2 regions of the Alkalihalophilus lindianensis genome follow, and region 1 is predicted to be linked to the other one. Evidence: riboswitches for the same ligand, from Rfam matches in the RefSeq annotation. Region 1 holds a riboswitch; the other holds the start of a gene.

What was found. A riboswitch is a leader RNA that binds a small molecule or an ion and turns the genes downstream of it on or off. The one in region 1 is predicted to bind cyclic di-GMP.
Region 2: linked by a shared signal. The riboswitch ahead of RYX56_RS06290 (hypothetical protein) and the one ahead of RYX56_RS10980 (prepilin-type N-terminal cleavage/methylation domain-containing protein) in region 1 are both predicted to bind cyclic di-GMP.

What each region holds. Positions count from the first base shown of each region.
Region 1 is NZ_JAWJBA010000003.1:176,530-185,822, forward strand. Features, by position in the region: gene RYX56_RS10950 (sensor domain-containing diguanylate cyclase) at 1-1,128, shown strand, start outside; gene RYX56_RS10955 (hypothetical protein) at 1,365-2,180, shown strand; gene RYX56_RS10960 (hypothetical protein) at 2,268-3,716, shown strand; gene RYX56_RS10965 (GspE/PulE family protein) at 3,729-5,399, shown strand; gene RYX56_RS10970 (type IV pilus twitching motility protein PilT) at 5,412-6,452, shown strand; gene RYX56_RS10975 (type II secretion system F family protein) at 6,453-7,661, shown strand; cyclic di-GMP riboswitch class II at 7,750-7,833, shown strand; gene RYX56_RS10980 (prepilin-type N-terminal cleavage/methylation domain-containing protein) at 7,926-8,375, shown strand; gene RYX56_RS10985 (prepilin peptidase) at 8,454-9,215, shown strand; gene pilM (type IV pilus biogenesis protein PilM) at 9,263-9,293, shown strand, end outside.
Region 2 is NZ_JAWJBA010000001.1:1,124,120-1,133,412, forward strand. Features, by position in the region: gene RYX56_RS06250 (cache domain-containing sensor histidine kinase) at 1-1,037, opposite strand, end outside; gene RYX56_RS06255 (hypothetical protein) at 2,752-3,051, shown strand; gene RYX56_RS06260 (hypothetical protein) at 3,109-3,549, opposite strand; partial or broken gene RYX56_RS06265 (type I restriction enzyme endonuclease domain-containing protein) at 3,723-3,877, opposite strand; partial or broken gene RYX56_RS25755 (hypothetical protein) at 3,890-4,042, opposite strand; gene RYX56_RS06275 (hypothetical protein) at 4,053-5,081, opposite strand; gene RYX56_RS06280 (hypothetical protein) at 6,102-6,698, opposite strand; gene RYX56_RS06285 (hypothetical protein) at 7,021-7,197, opposite strand; gene RYX56_RS06290 (hypothetical protein) at 7,827-8,474, opposite strand; cyclic di-GMP riboswitch class I at 8,706-8,788, opposite strand; gene RYX56_RS06295 (hypothetical protein) at 9,058-9,293, shown strand, end outside.

The DNA of each region.
Region 1 (9,293 bases):
TATGAACAAATGGGCATTAATGCGATCGGCTTTGCAGGATTAACCTTTATTGGAATTACGATTGTGCTACAACTTTATAATCAAAGTACGATTACGAATCACTTACTTAAAGAAGTGACGAAGTTTGGTTATGAATTAAATGCTTGCTTGACCCGTGAAGAATTATTTGAGCAATTGTCACTTAAGCTGAATGCATTTTTCAATTGGAATCAACTTCTTCTATATGAGGTGAATAATGAAAAAGTAGCTCTTTTGTATGCAGAGGATCAAAAAGGAGCAACTGTTCACCTTCAATTACGAAACGGAGAATCTTATAGTCGATACGCGCTAGAATCGAACTCTTTAATGGTAGCTGGAGCACGTAAGGAATGGGGCAAGCTTGGTAAGGAATTACCGCAAAACTTAGAGTCGATTATTGCCATTCCATTGAGACGAAAGCAAGAAATAGTCGGTCTTTTAACGATTACATCGTTAAAGCAAAGATCCTTTCGTGGTAATCAAATCATGATATTAGAAATTATGGCTAATATGCTTTCAATTGCACTTACCAATGTGAAAAGCTTCGAGAAAACAAAGCAACAAAGTGAACACTGTCCCTTAACAAACCTGTTCAACTTTAGGTATTTTGAGGAGCGATTAAAAGCGACTATTAATCAAGAAAAAGAACAACCAGTCTCACTCATTTTACTAGACCTCGATCACTTCAAGAAAGTTAATGATACATATGGTCATCAAAGTGGCAATGATGTCTTGTGTGGAGTAGCAGATCGGCTCAAACGACTTACGCCGATTGATGGGGTAGTAGCCAGATATGGGGGAGAAGAGTTTGTCATTCTCTTACCGAATACGACTGAAGAAGAGGCGACTTTTGTGGCGAGAGATATTTGGGATGAGCTCCGAACACATCCATTTGTGATTCAAGATGACCTCACTGATGCAAGAGAAATCGAGATCATTGTTACTGCTAGTATTGGGGTAGCGACTTCTAGTATAAATGAAGAGAACAATATGGATGATGCAGTAACGCTCATTCGCAAAGCTGACCGTGCGATGTATAACGGAGCGAAGCAGCAGGGTCGTGATAAAGTTGCATCATTTAACGAGATGAAAAAGATTCCCCACTTCTAAACATAAGAGGTGGATTTTTTTTTTTAGAAAAATATTGAGCGTGCGACATTTTGTGATCATTTTTCTATTTTTTGATATTTCTCTTGCTAGGTTGTAGTTGTTGCCATATCATCTACAGTAAGGAGATTGGGTGACCATCATCATAGTATGATAGTCAGCTAATACAAGAAGAAAAGATGATTGGTCTAGTAAGTATGTCTGATGTTTACTAGATTAGAAGGAGACTTAGAAACAACATGTATCCTCTATTAATGTTGGCGATCGGGACAGTTCTTTTAGTCGTGTTGTTGCGAAAGGTTCCCCTCCAAATCCCATTAAAACAACGCATGCAAGCCGTTTGTATTTCTAGTTTGCTTGTACTTTTAACTTTGTTATTATCCATTCTTTATACGTGGCAAATCGCTACACTTGCTTTCTGTGGTCTCTTTTTACTATTTGTTGTCGTATTTAGTAAGCAATTTGAGTATGAAGGACCAGTGGAGGACTCAGAGAATCATGAGCAACAGTACGAGGTAGCCCCACTTGCTGCAACTACCGCAGATGAATCTAGTATAGAAGACCAACCTTTAAGTGACGAATTATCAGTAGAGGCATTAAAGGTTGAGGAGCAGATTGCTGAAATGATAGAAGAAAATGCTTTTAAATCGGACCTTAGTCAGATAAAAGAACATGAAGAAATTGCTGAGGTTGAAAAGGGTGAGGAAGCCCTCCAACCTGACAATGAAGAAGAGCTGCTTGATTATTTTCAAAGCCGTCCCAAACAAATGTTAGGTGAAGAAATAGAAGAGAGTTCAGAGAGATCAGGAGTTAGTCGATTAAGATTGGAGATAGAAGAAGATGACGATGAGGTCAATGAAGATCTTCCTGTACGTATTCCTCCCAAAGTCGATTGGATGGAAGAAGACAAAGGCACAGAGGACCAACAAAGTGGCAAGGTCCATATACGTGAGGAGCAGTTCGAAGCTCCTCGTGCTAGTGAAGACGTTGAAGATGTTGCCGCAGTTAGGAAACGCTTATTTGAAGAATTAGAAATTGATGATAAAAAGGACTGACGGATGTTGATGCAGCAACCATTAATGCGTTCATTTCTGCTTTTGTTTGGATGCTCAGCTTTTTTATTTAGTATCACTTTAGGAGGAATGGCAGCCCTAGGGGGATTAGGAGGGAAAAGTGGTGCATATGAAACAGGTACAGAAATTGCTGGTGTATCGGTCGCCGGCATGAATGAAGCTGAAGCTAGAATAGAACTTGAAGAGGCGATCCGAACCTGGCATGAACAAGCAAGTCTTTCTCTTCATTTATTTGAAGAAACAGCCACCCTTCCTAGTAATGTAATTCAGTTTGAGATTGATCAAGCCCTACAAGAAGCGTCGAGTTCTCGCAATGTTGAGCTAGGTGCGACTGTAAACGAGCAACGTCTGCGTGATGCGGTTCACTCGTTGGCTCGCTATCAAGTTGCAGAATGGGTTGATTATGCGCTTTTTGCAGAGGACCTAACAAGCAAAGTGAACACTCTTTCGTCAAAGCGTCTATTAATCGATGTTAGTGAACAATTTCTACCGGCATATCAGCTTGAGGAGATATCGGTATCCTCTGTTGAACTAGGTCCGGTATCCTCAATGTATTTGCCACAATGGGCTGAAGCATTGGACGGATATCAGGTAGAAGCGAGGTCATTATTTTCATTACAAGATGCACTTCGAGAAAATAGGCAACCACTCTTGGATAGCAACGGACTTGATGGACTCGCAACTGGATTATTTCAGTTATTTGGGCAAACGAATATTCAAGTTATTGAGCGTCATATTGGTTTAACATTACCAGCTTATACGACGGCAGGTTATGCAGCGAGTGTTTCTCCTAGCTCAATGGATTTTAAAGCATATAATCCGAATCACTATACATATGAGCTCTCAGCTAGCTATAGTGGGGATCGCTTAGTATTAGCATTAATTGGGAAGCCGTTTATTCATGAGTATCAATTAACTGTAGAAAAAATAGAAGAGATTCATCCACGTACGATTGTTCATTTCTCACCAACTCGTCGAATAGGAGATAAGCAAGTAATGATTGAGGGAGAAATGGGCTACTCAGCTCATGTCTACCATATTGAACGATCGCTTGATGGAGAGGTCATCGTCAAGAAAAACATTGGAATTGATTACTACCCACCTCAGCACAAGATTGAAGAGTGGAGTTTACAAGAGCAACCAGCTACGGAGGAAGAGCAGAACCCTGTTGGTGGATATGATCCTATATTTGAACCAACAGACCCTAACCAACCAGTAGTGCCACCATGGTCTTATCCACAAGTCCCACCAGGAACAAATCCAGGAGCTCCGGGGGCAGCACCAGGGACCCTACCAAGTCCATCGCCAGGTGCAACCCCGGGTATAGATCCATCAACTGGAGGAGAGTATCCTACTTATCCGTACGACCGAAGCAATTCAACAGGTGGTCAAGGGGGAACGATCGGTAACGGATCTCAAGATGGGGTAGGTGGCATCCCCGGACAAACTTGGGAACCGAATCCATCTCTAGATGATTATAACGAAACAATTGAACCACCTGTTAAAGGAGAGGAGTAGAGGTGAAGCGTTATGGCGAGAGCACGTAAGCGTATAGGGGATTTATTGTTAGATGCTGGATTCTTAACAGAAGAGCAGTTAGAAACCGCTTTAGCGACCAAAAAAGAAGGGCAAAAGCTTGGCGATGCCTTGCTTGAGTGGAATTATATATCAGAGTCACAGTTAATCGAAGCGCTTGAGGTACAATTAGGGATCAAACAAATAAGCCTTTATCGATACCCAATTGATACGTCTTTAATGAAAATGGTTCCTAAAGAATTTGCTCTCCGTAATGAAGTGATTCCATTGAAAAAAGAGGGAAACCTCCTTTATGTAGCGATGGCTGATCCGATGGACTATTTTGCTATTGATGATTTGCGGATGTCAACAGGCTTTCAAATTGAGGCAGCCATTGCAACAAGAGATGAGATTCATCAAGCGATCGAGCGACATTATCAGCTTGATGATGCTTTTTTACAATCGCAACTCGATGACAAGGAACTTGAAGCGTTAGCGAATGCTAACCCAGCTGATGGAAATGAAGAAGATGCTCCGGTCATTAAATTGGTGAATCAAATCCTCCAAGCTGGACTTGTACAAAAAGCAAGTGATATACACATTGATCCGATGGAAAAGAAAATCATTATCAGATACCGTGTGGATGGCGTGTTAAAGACAGAACGAGTGTATCCTAGGCGAATTCAAAATTCACTTGTTGCTAGATTGAAGATTATGGCGAATTTAAATATTACAGAGACTCGTTTGCCACAAGATGGTCGCATTAAAACATCAATCCAAATGACCCCAATCGACTTACGGATCTCAACGCTTCCCACTATGTACGGTGAAAAAGTGGTGATTCGTATTCTAGATTTAGGGAGTACTTTAAACAAGCTATCACAGCTAGGGTTTAATAAAATTAATCATCAGCGTTTTCTAAAAATGATCGAACAACCATCTGGACTCATTTTAATTACAGGCCCCACTGGTTCGGGTAAATCTTCTACTCTATATGCTGCTTTAAATCATGTCCATACCGAGCAGGTGAACATTATAACGATTGAAGACCCTGTGGAATACCAAATCGAAGGGATTAATCAAGTTCAAGTGAATGCGCAAGTAGGACTGACATTTGCAGCTGGTTTACGCTCGGTACTAAGGCAAGATCCAAACATTGTTATGGTTGGGGAAATAAGAGATACCGAGACAGCTGAAATTGCCATCCGCGCATCGCTTACAGGACATCTCGTTTTAAGTACGTTACATACAAACAGCGCGATCGCAACGATTCCTCGATTGATTGATATGGGGATTGAGCCTTATCTTGTCGTTTCGTCCTTGTCAGGTGTAGTGGCACAACGTCTTGTCCGGAAAATATGTAAAGACTGTGCGATCTGGCATGAGCCGACGGAGATGGAGAGGAATTTATTTGAGAAACGTGGCATCAAGCCATCAAACGTTTGCCGAGGTAGTGGATGCCCAACTTGTAATGCAACTGGATATAAAGGTCGCTTGGCTATTCAAGAAGTGCTCGTTGTCACCGATGATATTCGCCAAATGATGATGAATAATAAATCAATGAGTGCCATTCGCCACTTTGCGATGCAACAAGGGATGATCTTTTTAGTAGATGACGGGTTATTGAAAGTGAAGCAAGGATTGACCACAGTGGAAGAAGTTTTACGTGTGGCGATGGATGAGTAGTGGAGGGGTAGCATGAAAGAGAGATTAGAGGCCTTACTAGTTGAAGCATTTGAACTCGGTGCATCAGATATCCACTTGACGGTGGGGGTTCCTCCTATTCTACGTATTAATGGAGAATTGAGGCACCACGGAGAAGAGATGTTAAAGCCAGTCGATACTGAAACGATGGCAAGAGCGGTTTTATCAGATGACCTTTGGAAGGTTTTTCAAAAAAGAGGTGAATTGGATTTCTCTCATGGCATCCCACGGGTGTCGCGCTTTCGTATCAATGCATACTTTCAACGCTCCTGTGTCTGTCTCGCCATTCGAGTCGTCCCAACGAAAATTCCGACGTTAGATGAGTTGATTATGCCGAGTGTTTTAAAAGAAATTGCCCAAAAACCTCAAGGGTTAGTGCTTGTTACTGGACCTACGGGAAGCGGGAAATCAACGACACTTGCCGCGATGATTAATGAAATTAATGAACAAACAAATAAGCATATTATTACGCTTGAAGACCCAATTGAGTATTTACATAAGCATAAACGCTCAATTATTAATCAACGAGAAGTCGGCTTTGACACACAAAACTTTGCGAATGGTTTACGAGGCTGCTTAAGACAAGATCCAGATATTATTTTAGTAGGGGAAATGAGAGATTTGGAAACGATCTCGATTGCGATTACGGCTGCTGAAACAGGCCATCTGGTACTTGGAACACTCCATACGACTGATGCACCAGCAACGATTGATCGTGTCATTGATGTGTTTCCTCCTGAACAACAGCCACAAGTACGGATTCAACTTGCTTCAGTATTAGGTGCGGTTGTTTCCCAACGTTTGTTTAAAACAGCTGATGGAAAGGGAAGACGAGCGGCTACCGAAATCCTTGTTAATAATTCAGCTGTGAAAAACTTGATCCGAAATGAAAAGATCCATCAAATTCCAAGTGTCATGCAAACGAGTCGCTCAAGTGGGATGCATACGCTTGAAATGTCGATTAAAGAGCTAATTGAAACAGGAGTTGTCGCGTATGAAAGTGTAAGTGCGTATTTGAATGAGAGTGGGATCTAAATGGCTATTTATAGATACACTGGACGTGACCGAAAAGGACAAGTGAAAAATGGCAAGGTCAAAGCGCCTTCCGAAAAACAAGCACGTCTGTTGCTTCGTGAAGACGGGATTGTGGTTCGCTCACTTGGAGAATCGACTAGTCTTCTTGATCGGGACATATTACTAGGTGGAAAAGGAGTACGTTCGCAAGACTTTGTGATTTATTTGAGACAATTCGCGACCTTATTGAAAGCGGGAATCTCCGTCGTCGATGCAACCGTCATTTTACGGGATCAGACAACGAGTAAAAAGCTAAAGTCTGCTTTATTTGAAGTAGAAGAAGAACTACGAGCAGGGAACCCATTTTCTTTTGCTGCTGAAAACCAAAAAAAAGTGTTCCCACCCCTTTTCGTCAATATGGCAAAAGCAGGAGAGCTTGGCGGGAATCTTGATGACATTCTAGAAAGGCTCGCAAGCTATTATGAGAAGCAGCATAAAACAAAGCAAAAAGTGATGTCAGCCATGTCATATCCACTCGTTGTTGGCTTTGTGGCCATCATCATCGTCATTTTCTTACTATCTTATGTGGTGCCGACATTTGCAGATATGTTTACTAGCTTTGATTCGGAGTTGCCTCTGATTACATTATTCGTCTTACAAGCGGGGGAGTTCTTTAGTCGAATATGGTGGATGCTTCCGTTCGTCGTTATCCTGTTTAGCGTCTTTCTACGAATGGTAAATGAACGAGCAGAGTTGCGTTACTATCGAGATCTCTTTATTTTACGAGTGCCGATTTTCGGGAAGCTCTTGCAAAAAGCTGCCCTAGCTAGAATGACGCGGACGTTAAGTTCTTTATTCGCTAGTTCTGTTCCGGTCTTGCAAGCCGTCTCGATTGTCGAACGTATTGTAGGAAATGAAGTGATTGCACGCGTCATTAAAGAGTCACGAAATTCCCTTGAACGGGGTGAATCAATTGCCGCACCGATGCATAAGCATTGGGTATTCCCTCCTTTAGTGACACAAATGATTGCCGTCGGGGAAAAAACAGGGTCGCTTGATACGATGCTTGATAAGGTGGCGGACTTTTATGAGTCAGAAGTTGAGGCTGGAACCGACCAAATAAAGTCATTAATTGAGCCGCTAATGATCGTGATACTTGCGTTCGTAGTCGGTATCATTGTCGCGGCAATTGCCATTCCGATGTTTGAAATTTTTGATGCGGTAGGTTAGTAAATTTTGCTAGACAAATGAAAGCTTTACCAGTAAACTTTCAGTAGAACCAATAGACTAGTTAATTAGGCATTACTTTTATGCGTAATCGAATATGGAAAGCTATGAACAACTATCTTTACATGGGCACTTGGGTAGTTTGGAGCAACTAGTGCAACCGGCCGATTTTGTAATGTACGCATGCAAGATTGGTTTTTTAGTAGTTTTAAAGTCACTCTTTGTCACGGAAAAAGGAAAGTTACATTCAAACGGAGGAACAAACAAATGAGAAAATGGTTTAAACACACGAAAAATGAAAAGGGTTTAACATTAGTTGAGCTACTAGCCGTTGTCGTCATCCTAGGAATTATCGCAGCAATCGCTGTACCGAGTATCGGCGGAATTATTGAAAACAGTAAGAAAGATGCTGCGATTTCCAATGCCCAGCAAGTGTTGAGTGCGGCGAGGTTGTATGCGGCAAGTGGTGGGGAAACTGCTACTCCAGTTTTAAATGGTTCAGGAATTTCTGAGTATCATGAGGACATTACAAATCCTTGGGGAAACGGTGCAGTGGATTATACAGTTAGCTTTGATGAAACAGTTCCCAAAATTAGCTTAAGTTTTGAAGACGGTAAATGTGATGTAGGATATGATAGTGATGGAAATGCCGAACCAATCAATGCAACAGATTTATCAAATGAAGGTCGTGGCGCTTGTTACGAGCCATCTAATTAATAACAAAATACTGCAAAGCCTATCCCACCCGATAGGCTTTTTCACTACATAAATACCACTACCCCCTAGGAGGCCGTTATGATTGATTGGTTGTTTATGATCTATTTATTTGTGTTCGGCTTGACTTTTGGGTCTTTTTTTAATGTGGTTGGCTTACGTGTGCCGGTGGGGGAATCAATTGTTGCACCCCGCTCGCATTGTACGACCTGTGATCGTGATTTAGCGACGAGAGAGTTAATTCCTGTTTTCTCTTTCCTCTTTCAAAAGGGGAAATGTCGGGGCTGCGGGACGAGGATTTCGCCTCTCTATCCGTTTATCGAGCTTATGACCGGGATTGCGTTTGTACTAGCTTATCTCGTTGTCGGCTGGTCATATGAACTGGTTGTTGCCTTCCTTCTTATCTCACTTCTTGCCATTATTTTTGTTAGCGATATACGCTATATGCTGATTCCAAATAAAATTTTGCTGTTCTTTGCCCCATTATATATTTTGCTTCGTTTAACGATTGCACCGCTTGCTCCTTGGTGGGATGCATTAATTGGTGCGGGAGTTGGCTTTGGCTTACTGCTGCTTATTGCAATAGTCAGTAAAGGTGGTATGGGTGGTGGAGATATTAAATTGTTTGCATTGCTAGGCTTAGTGCTTGGTTGGCAAAATGTCTTACTCGCCTTCTTTTTTTCCTGTTTCTATGGAACAATCATTGCTGGAGTTGGCATGTTGCTTGGCAAAGTGAAGCGAGGAAAGCCGATCCCGTTTGGGCCTTTTATCGTGCTTGGAACGATTACCGCTTATTTTTTTGGAAACTCTCTAGTAAAATGGTACATAGGTGTTTTCTTATAGTAAACTAGACATAACGGATGTCATTTTAATAGAAATGGTGAATGAAGATGAACCTATTTCAACAAGTAAAACAAAAGC
Region 2 (9,293 bases), on a different contig from region 1:
ACTTCATCGTTATGCGATTTTATTGTCGGCATAAAGCGTTTGGCCCCAGTAAAATCCCCACGTTCAATATATCCCATCGCTTTCGCCAAATTTCCAAGTGGTCTTGTAATCGTTGAAGAAAGCATGAAAGAAGCGACTATTGTTAGCATAAATACAACACCACTCGTCAGTAGTAAGTTGCGCTGTAAATTGTTCACTTTTGAAAACAAGTCAGACTCAGTCACTTCACTAATTAAAATCCAATCTCCTATCGGTAATTTTTGAAAAAACATTAAGTAAGTTTCGCTATTATGGTCCGCTTCGATTAACCCTTTTTGTTGATAACCATTCGCTATTTCAGCCAAACCTTGTTTTAAAATATTATGAGGGAGATCGACTTGTGCTTGAAAAACATTTGACCCTTTTTGGTCGATCAAATAGGCTCGACCTTCTTGTCCAATTTTAATTTTATTTAAAGCCTTCTCTAGCAAGTCAGATGGAAAATTAACTTTTATGATCCCGCTTGGAACTAACGTATTTGTATCAAAGAGAGGCAATATATAACTGTTTATTTCACCTGGGTATGGCTGCAATTGGTCGATATGTGACTTTGCAAACTGTTGTTCATGTTCAATAAAATCTTGGAACCACTCTTCCTCATCGAGGTCTGGATTATTCCCCCAAATCCCAGTACCATCATAAAGAAGTATCGAAATGGACATAAAATTTGAATTGTTCACCATCATGGAAGATAACAAACTTCTTAGTTCATTCTTCATCAGCAAAGTCTCATCATCCGCAACATTCTCTTTTTCCAGCCTTAACCACTCTTGGGTCGTTTCGTTAATGAGCACCTGCTTGCCTAAATCCTCGGCCTGTGTCGTAATCGAGTCAACATACAACAAATACTGATCCATCATTTCAATTGTTAAGTCTTGTGCCTGGTCTCTAATTATAGTTGCAAACCAACTTGGAATAATAATTGATAATAAAATAAATGGAATCGTTAGCAAACATGTAAAAATAAGAAATAAACGATTGCGCAATGTAAAAAACATCTCAGCCTTCTTTCCCAATAAGATAAAAAAAGAAACCCCTTACATTTTATCCTAAGATTTTATACGTCACTATAAATCTAGTTCATTCGCTGTTAAATGTTCAATCAGTAAATTAAGTCTTCCTACCTATTCTTTGTATAGAACATTAGCATATCGCCCACACTTTTACCACTTGAAAATTTAAAGTAATCGCCGCTAGCAGGAGGTTATTAATTAGTAATTTAGAGCCCGTGTTCATTTTAAAAAGAAAAGCCCTCTCGCTCAAAAGCATTAAGTATTTAGTATTTAATAGGTTGAATTTTTAATTTAATTATCCAACCATTTTTGACTGACTCATTCAGTCCCTCTTTAAAATGGAAGGTACGAGAACACTTCAACCACTCATCTCTCTTGGTCGTCGTTTTCCAAAACAATCAAGCAATCGTGATATGCGAATCTTTTAACTTGGTTCATTGAAATAAAAGGAACTGGCAGGTTCAAGGTACACAAAAAACACGCCTCTCAAAACCTGAGAAGGCGCGTCTTTATTAACTTTCTTATGAATGACCCGTACTGGGTTCGAACCTGTGACCTCCACCCTGTCAAAATAAAGATTAATGAACAACGGTGATTAATTAAGTTAATATGGTTTAATGAGGCCTTTAATATCAAAGGATTTAAGAAGTTCAAATTAAATTACTGTAAATAAGTTATACCTAAAAAAATAATTCTGTGCACAGATTTGTGCACAAAGAGTAAGTGTGTGGTCGTTTAAGAAAAAAGTTATCAGTTCGTAATATTAAGTTAGCCAAATATTCTGGTTGACCTGATATTACGAACAGTTTTATGATAACGGGTGGTCGGGGGTCGATAAAGGTCATAAAGTGTTGTTATTGTAAGATTTTATGAAGATGATGTGTAAAATTTGTGTAAATTTATTCAGAGTTCAATTAAGGTAGAATGTTTGCCAACTTATTTTGTTCCAACACTCCACATGACCGGAATAAGTAATATTGACAATTTCAATTTAAAATGAGATATACAGTGTTCTCCGATAACTTCAGTGAAGATTGTCTTTTTTACTCCTTACATCATGCCGCCCATATAGGGGCTGAACTCACTCTACTAAACTTGAGGGGTTTTTTAGGTGATACAACACTATGTTTAAGATTTATTAAAAGGATGCTTTTAATTTTAAAGCATTCTTTTTTATTTTAATTTTAGTTGATTATAATGTTTGGTCAATTTGTGGTCATTTTGCTTTACGGCATAAATAAGAAGTAAAGGTTATTATTCGTACACGAACTTTAATTCATAGACGCTGACCTCCACCCTGTAGGTGGATAGGGTGATGGGAATATGACAGTTTCAGTAGGAAAACATTGATTTAATAGGCTCTAGATTTTGCTATGTAGGGCTATGTAGGATATATTCAGATGAAATTGGTGGCAGTATGATTATGTTTGCCGCCAATCTGCCAGCAGCTAAAATCCTTAAATCATAAGGATTTTAACGAACTCTATACACGCTAAATTACTGCTGACATATTTAGCTTTAAGGTAGCTGTAGTCTAAATGTGTTGAGTGCTGATTGTAGATAATAAATTCAAATAAAAAGATGTAGCTTTGTTCACCTTCAAACTCTAATCCCTTATGAAACTGGGGAATTATTCTATCTCAGTACCTATTTTTTTTCTTCTTGCTCTTCTTCAATAATTTTTTTAAAAATAATCGGAATGGCTTTTTCTTTGACAAATTGTTCTGTAGAAGAATTTGGCTTTATTTGCATCTCATTAACACAGATATATAACCAAGAATTTAATGAGAAAAATTCTTATAAAATCAACAACTTGCAATTTGACGGAACAAGCCAAGAATATATTGATAATAAGCTCGAGCAATTGGGATTAAGGCGCACATTCATAATAGATGGTGGCTCATGGTCAGATGATTTAGATTCTCAAGAAAATACTTCATTAACAAAGTTCGGTAAAGGCTTTATTGAATTTTTTAGAAGTAGAAAAATTTATGGTTAAAGCATCAATTGGAATTTTGAATTTAAAAACGTGAAAAAGCCCCATCTAGGTACTTTTTCAGTTCTTTTTCTTTCTCAAGATCGGATGATTAGCTTTTTTAACATTTCCACTTTTCATCTTTTTGTCCCACTTATCGACTTGTTCCATTAACACTTCTAACCCTTCCATTTGTTCACCGATCTTACTAACATCATATTCACCAGTAAATAAACTTCTCAAATCCTTGTCCTGGTTTTGCATCTTATATTTCTCTATTTCTTGTTGATGTAGTTTTTCTAATAGCTCTCTCTCATGATTTAATTTTAACTCTTGTTCTCTAAGTTTTGCGTCATATTCAATTTTGATCTTGTCCTTCTCATTCTCGTGTACATGTTTTTGATTTTCCAATTGTGTTTTAGCTTTTGATTTCTCGTTAATACGAGTGAATACAAAAGTAAGAATAGCAATAAAAGTCCCACCAATTAATTCAGGTATATAGTTAATAATCGCGTCCTGCATAACACGCCTCCCCCAGAAAATCAGATGATCTACTTCATGTAGAAAACAAACACAGCTATCTTATATCTATTTCCATAGAAGTTTAAAGTGCTAAGCAAGTACCCGCAAGTTACTTGCTTAGTATACTCAATACCACTTCTATGGTAATCGGAAAAGACAATACTACAGCTCTTTTAAACCTCCATGTTCCCGGCCATCAATTCAGCTTGCACTACTGTCTCTACAGCCATTTTTTGAAGATCAGGTGGATAACCGTATTTTTTAACAGGCGTCGCACAATAACCCTCATCTTTGCTCGCGCTGAATCTCTTAGGTTCCAGTCTATAGCGGACCGCTGCATCTGCGCCTGAAAACCATACTGCGAACGAGGAGCTTCATCTGCCATAACGACCACGTTGCGACGCTCTGTTAATGCACCCGTTTGGTCCATAACTTCCTCTGGAGCAAACTTTTGCATGGTAGTAAATATAATCCCACCTGATTCAACGGAAACGTACTTTAGTTTAGTCCCTCTGTTTTAAAAGAAGAGGAATATAAGCAGCAATAAACGCTGATAGTAAGGTCGTAATCAAAGTGTTCGTATTATCTTTTATCCAATTTGGTAATGTTAGAAACAGAGAAGTGTTAGCAGCCTCTATTTCATCAACAGTACCTGAAACCTTCACTTCCGACTTCTGGTTATTAATCTCCATTGCAACTGAAACATTCCCTTTTCCATTAAGACTAGCTTGCAACAATTCTAAAGTTCTAGGTTCAGCAGATTCAATAAAGTTCAAATTGGATTTTTCTTTTGGTATATTAAAAAAACTAAATTTAGACTCATATATAGAATTACCGGTCTCAACTTCTGTATTAAATATTACACTACTTGATAAGCTTTCAATAAAATGATTGTTCCCTTGGGTTAAAACCTTAAATTTCATAGTTTCTGATGGCGTTTTAAACGCCGTATATGTGTCTCTAGGTAAAAGAGAAATTGCATTGTTGACAATTACTTCAGAATCGTACTCCCATAACTCCTCAATATCATTTTGATAAAAAATTAGCAAGAACTCTTCAGGATTATACCCAGAAATTTCAAATTCAATATCAGCCAATTCATTGTTAAATTGAATTTGATAACCACTCTCTGAACTTTCAATCACATTAATGTATTTCAAATTTTGTTCAATTGTTATCACAACACTATCTTTGAATTTAATAGTGGAATCTCCTTTTAATAATAGTCTTAAATCCCCTTTGCTAATTGAGGTAAAATCGCCATTTCTCATTCTTACAATTGGTTCCATATTTGTAAGTTCAATCCAATCCGTATTTTGAAAGCTTAAACTGTCTGTCTTAAAAGATAATTTAATTCTATTTTTTTCAGATAAACTCTCAAACTTAGATACATTTACATCACCGTTATACACAATAAATGCACTTTTAGAACCAAAAAAACTTATACCTAGTAGTATTATAACTGTCATTAGTACTGCTAATGGTAGGAACATTTGTGTAATAACTATAAATTTTTTAAAGTTATTTTTCATCTTTTCACCTTCAACCTGTAAGACAAATTCGGTATATTGAAATTATCTTTTTTTAAAATACTTCAGAATAATATATTTAATTGATTTCATTATTATCCTTTGCTTATCTGATAAATAGAAAACTATATTATTTTAAAATAGCACAACTATATAACCTTAGGATTAATTTCTAACTCCAAAATTTATATTAATTCATATTAAAAAGACTCTTATTAGCTATCTTAATTTATAGATTTTATTATCATTTATATAAGTCTAGTTATTACCACTCTTTAAGTCTCGCTTCTGAAATTCTCTATCCAGGATAGATTTACCTACACCTGTTCTAGTTTCAATTTCATTAATAGTGTAATTATTCGACAACCAAAGTTCCACTGCTTGTTCAACTTGCCCTTCCTTTGCTAACTTCCAACCTGCTTACCGTTTCTCTGCTAACACTTCTCTTTCATTTCCTGCTAGTGCCGATAGAATGTCTGATATTACTCTCACCCTCGTTATTGGGTTAGAAAGGAAGCTATAGATTGTCATTCAAACAAAAACATTAATTACAATTTTCAATTCTAGTAATTATTGTTTTCCAAAGCAGGTGGTTAGAGTCTCAATTTCCCCAAAATAGCCGGATGGATGTCCCACCGGCTGATTTAAATGTACTATTTAAATTTTAAGAAAACAATGGTCTTTTGAAAAAATTACCATTAGCAATTTTATAATTAAACTTTGATATCATGACCGAAATTGAAAAATAATTGGTTAAATACCGACGATCTAACTCGTTTTCCAATGGGAAAGAGATGCGAAGCAGAGTCTCACCCGATTTTGAAGCCTTAGTTGGATTGGTTGATTTTACGACTCGAAGCGCAAAAGGGGAAATTTCCAGTTAAAAGAGAAGCCAACTACTATCCTTTGGTCTTTATTGTTTTGACCTTCGACTCCTTAAAGTTACCTGCATTTTATTTTCCCTTACGAAAAGTTACAGTGTTACCGAGTTATATACTATGTACAACTTTTAAAAGACTTGTTTTAACTACTTTCTTTCCCCTCGTTATTACTGATAATGATATCCATGCGCTTACTCCATGCCATTCCAATATTATGTGCATCTCTAAACTCATATCCATTAATATCTTTTCCGTTTCGATCATTTAAAAGTGTTACAGTATAAAAGGGATTATTCCAGTCATTCGTTGATACAACTAACTCAACTTTGTGGACTACCTTACGAGCATTTTTTTGCCCTGTTACACCACCAATGATTGCGCCAATCCCACCTGCTAATGCTCCACCTACAACAGCCCTACTTACTGCGCTAGTTACTGAGCTTTTATATTCCGTACTATCGTCGATCTGTAATTTCACGCCAGTGATTTGACTGTAGTAATAACCAATGTAACCCGTATTATTATTATAGAACCAAATAATCCCGTCTCCATGATCTTGTACTAAGTAAGTTCCATCCCAAAATCTATGATGTGTATAATCAATAATTTTATTCTTCTTCAAGAATCCATCAAAGCCACCCTCTTCTTTTTTCAAAAAGAATAATGAAGTTGGAATTACTAAAAGTGCGGTGATGATAAATAGAACTGCAAACAACCCTAGTCCAAATAGTATTAACAATTATAATTTCTCCCTTTTTTAAGACGATCCCCAACTGCCTTATTATTTAATACCCCTCACTATCATCGGCAGATAACTGCCAAGTCATTAGTACGATTTTTAATTACTTTCTACAGGATAACTAAGATGGCATCTTACCGTATACAGAACGGAAGCCCTACAGAGTGTTGGTGAAGCATGAGCCTTACAGTCTGTGATTATTGAGCTGTTTAATGTTGAAGTGATGGTGACAAAGAAAATGCACCCCGTTTGTTAAAGAAACTATGTGTTATTTTTGATGTTTCTATTAATCACTTAAAATGTGGGCAGTAGTTCTTTTAAATTACAAGCGTAGTTTATTCATCCCATTAAAGTACATATTTGTTTCAAAGATTATTCCTAAAATAAGAACAGGTATAAAAGCTATAAAAGTAAAGTCATAAACCAAAAACATTCCAGCACTAATTAAAATAGAAATATTTATTGCATGTGATTTAGCTTTTTCAACCTTCTCATTCATTACAATACCTCTTTCAGAACTATGTTCACGCGTACCATATTTGTTTTGATAGAATGATGATACTGAAACGCAGAATTATCTACTGTGCGAAAAGTGCAACACACTTAATTCTAAATCAAGACTTAAAACATTCGGTGTTTACTCAAACTAACAGAAATTAATGTATACTATTCTCAAAATTAGAATAAAAAAATTATATAACTGGGTTACTTTACTTAATACCCCATTTCCACCTGAACATTAGAGCTTATTTCATTCAAATACCTAATACCTTCTGGCTCTACATTAGTATTTGTTAGTTCAATTTCTTTTAAAGATGGGAAATTATCACTGTTTAGTAAGTACTCAACATCTTCTAGAGTTTCAAAATTCATGTTATAAAATACAATATATTCTATTTGCTTTAATTTACTCAGTTCTCTAACAAACACTTGGTTAACATAAGTAGATACCCGAATATTTTTCAATGATTCAATTTGCGATAATGGAGATAAGTCTAAAGTTACTGTGTGATCATAACTTAAGTCTGAGTAGTCTATTGTGAAAGATTTTAAATTAAAGGCATTCTCTATACCAGATAAGCTTTTAACCCCGTAATTTATTTTAATATTTTCTAATTGTAAAAGTTTTTATATGGTTATTTCCTTATTTTTTGAATCGATATGATTTAAGACATTATATTGTAAAGAAGAATCCGGGATTACTTCAACAACTGTCTCGACTGTTTTATTTTCCACGTTATTATTAGTTACATTTTCATCATAAGATTCAGTAAAATCTGCCCTCACTAAACTTAGATTATCTGATGTATTAGGAAAATATAGTTTAATCGCATTATCGTCTATGTACTCTATTTTTACGGAGGTCCTACCATACTCCCCTATTAAGTCAAGAAATTGAAGATTATATTCTTCTGATAACGTATAACTTGTAGTCATAACCGGTTCTCCCTCAATTTTGATACTAAGCTCATTCATGGAAAAGTTTATTTCAGCTTTATCATTTGATATTTCTCCATTACCCTCCCAATTTCCAATTAAATACTCAGTTGTTATCACCCGATTCTTTACAGCTTTTTGATATCCCTCTTCACCTGCATATTTATCTCGTTTGCTTTCTTTAACTGTATTCGAAAAGGCCATATTTGCATCTTTCACTACATTAAGACCATCATAAGTCACTATCTCATTATTATCCATGAGCTGCGAAATCAACGTTGACCAAATCGCAATTGTTATAAATGCCAAAGGCAGGACTAAAAAAATTACTTTCTTCATAGAAACCTCCAATATAAAATCCTTAAAATTAATAAACCAAAAGTTTTTCCTACGTTTTTTTTAATGGTTATTTTTTATTGCACCCCCATTTTTTCTTTGAAGAAATTCGTTACAGTGCCGATAATTCAATCTACTCCCATCAAAAATCTCACTTTCTTCACTCCTATTAAGGGTGAGAATTATAAAAAGCCTACCAGAAAAAAGGTAGACTACTAGCACAAATCTATCTTGTCCGGTAACTCGGCTACCTTAGCAATTGCTTTAGGTCCGTAGCTTTGCGTCCCTATCTTTCGAAAGGTTTGCCATCATCAGAAAACATATTAAAATATAGGTATCTTGTATTACTTTTTAATTATAAGGTATAGTTCAAATGTATCAATAGATTCGACAAAATAAGACAAATATCTGATTTATGGCAAGTTTTAATCCCGTTACTTAAGTACAGAGGAAAGAAATATGAAATTAATTTCTTCCACTTAATAATCAAATTTATCAATTTACTTGACTCTTATGCAAATTAAATTAATGTTTTAGAAGGGTTTTGTTAAAAAACATCTAATTAATAGAACTGGAGGTGATTCTGTTGGATAAATTTTATGACCAACACCTAAACGATGATGAATTAGAAGAATTTCTAGATGAAGTGGGAGAAACGATTGAAAGTTTAGAACGTATGAATGCTTTGAATTATTTATCTCCACTTCAAAAGTCAGCATACGAAGAAGTCAGCAAAGTAGAGATTGATAAGATTAATGGCTATGTAGAACCAAATGTCCCCACATTTGAAATCTGTGCTAAACGGCTGAAAGTGAGCGAATC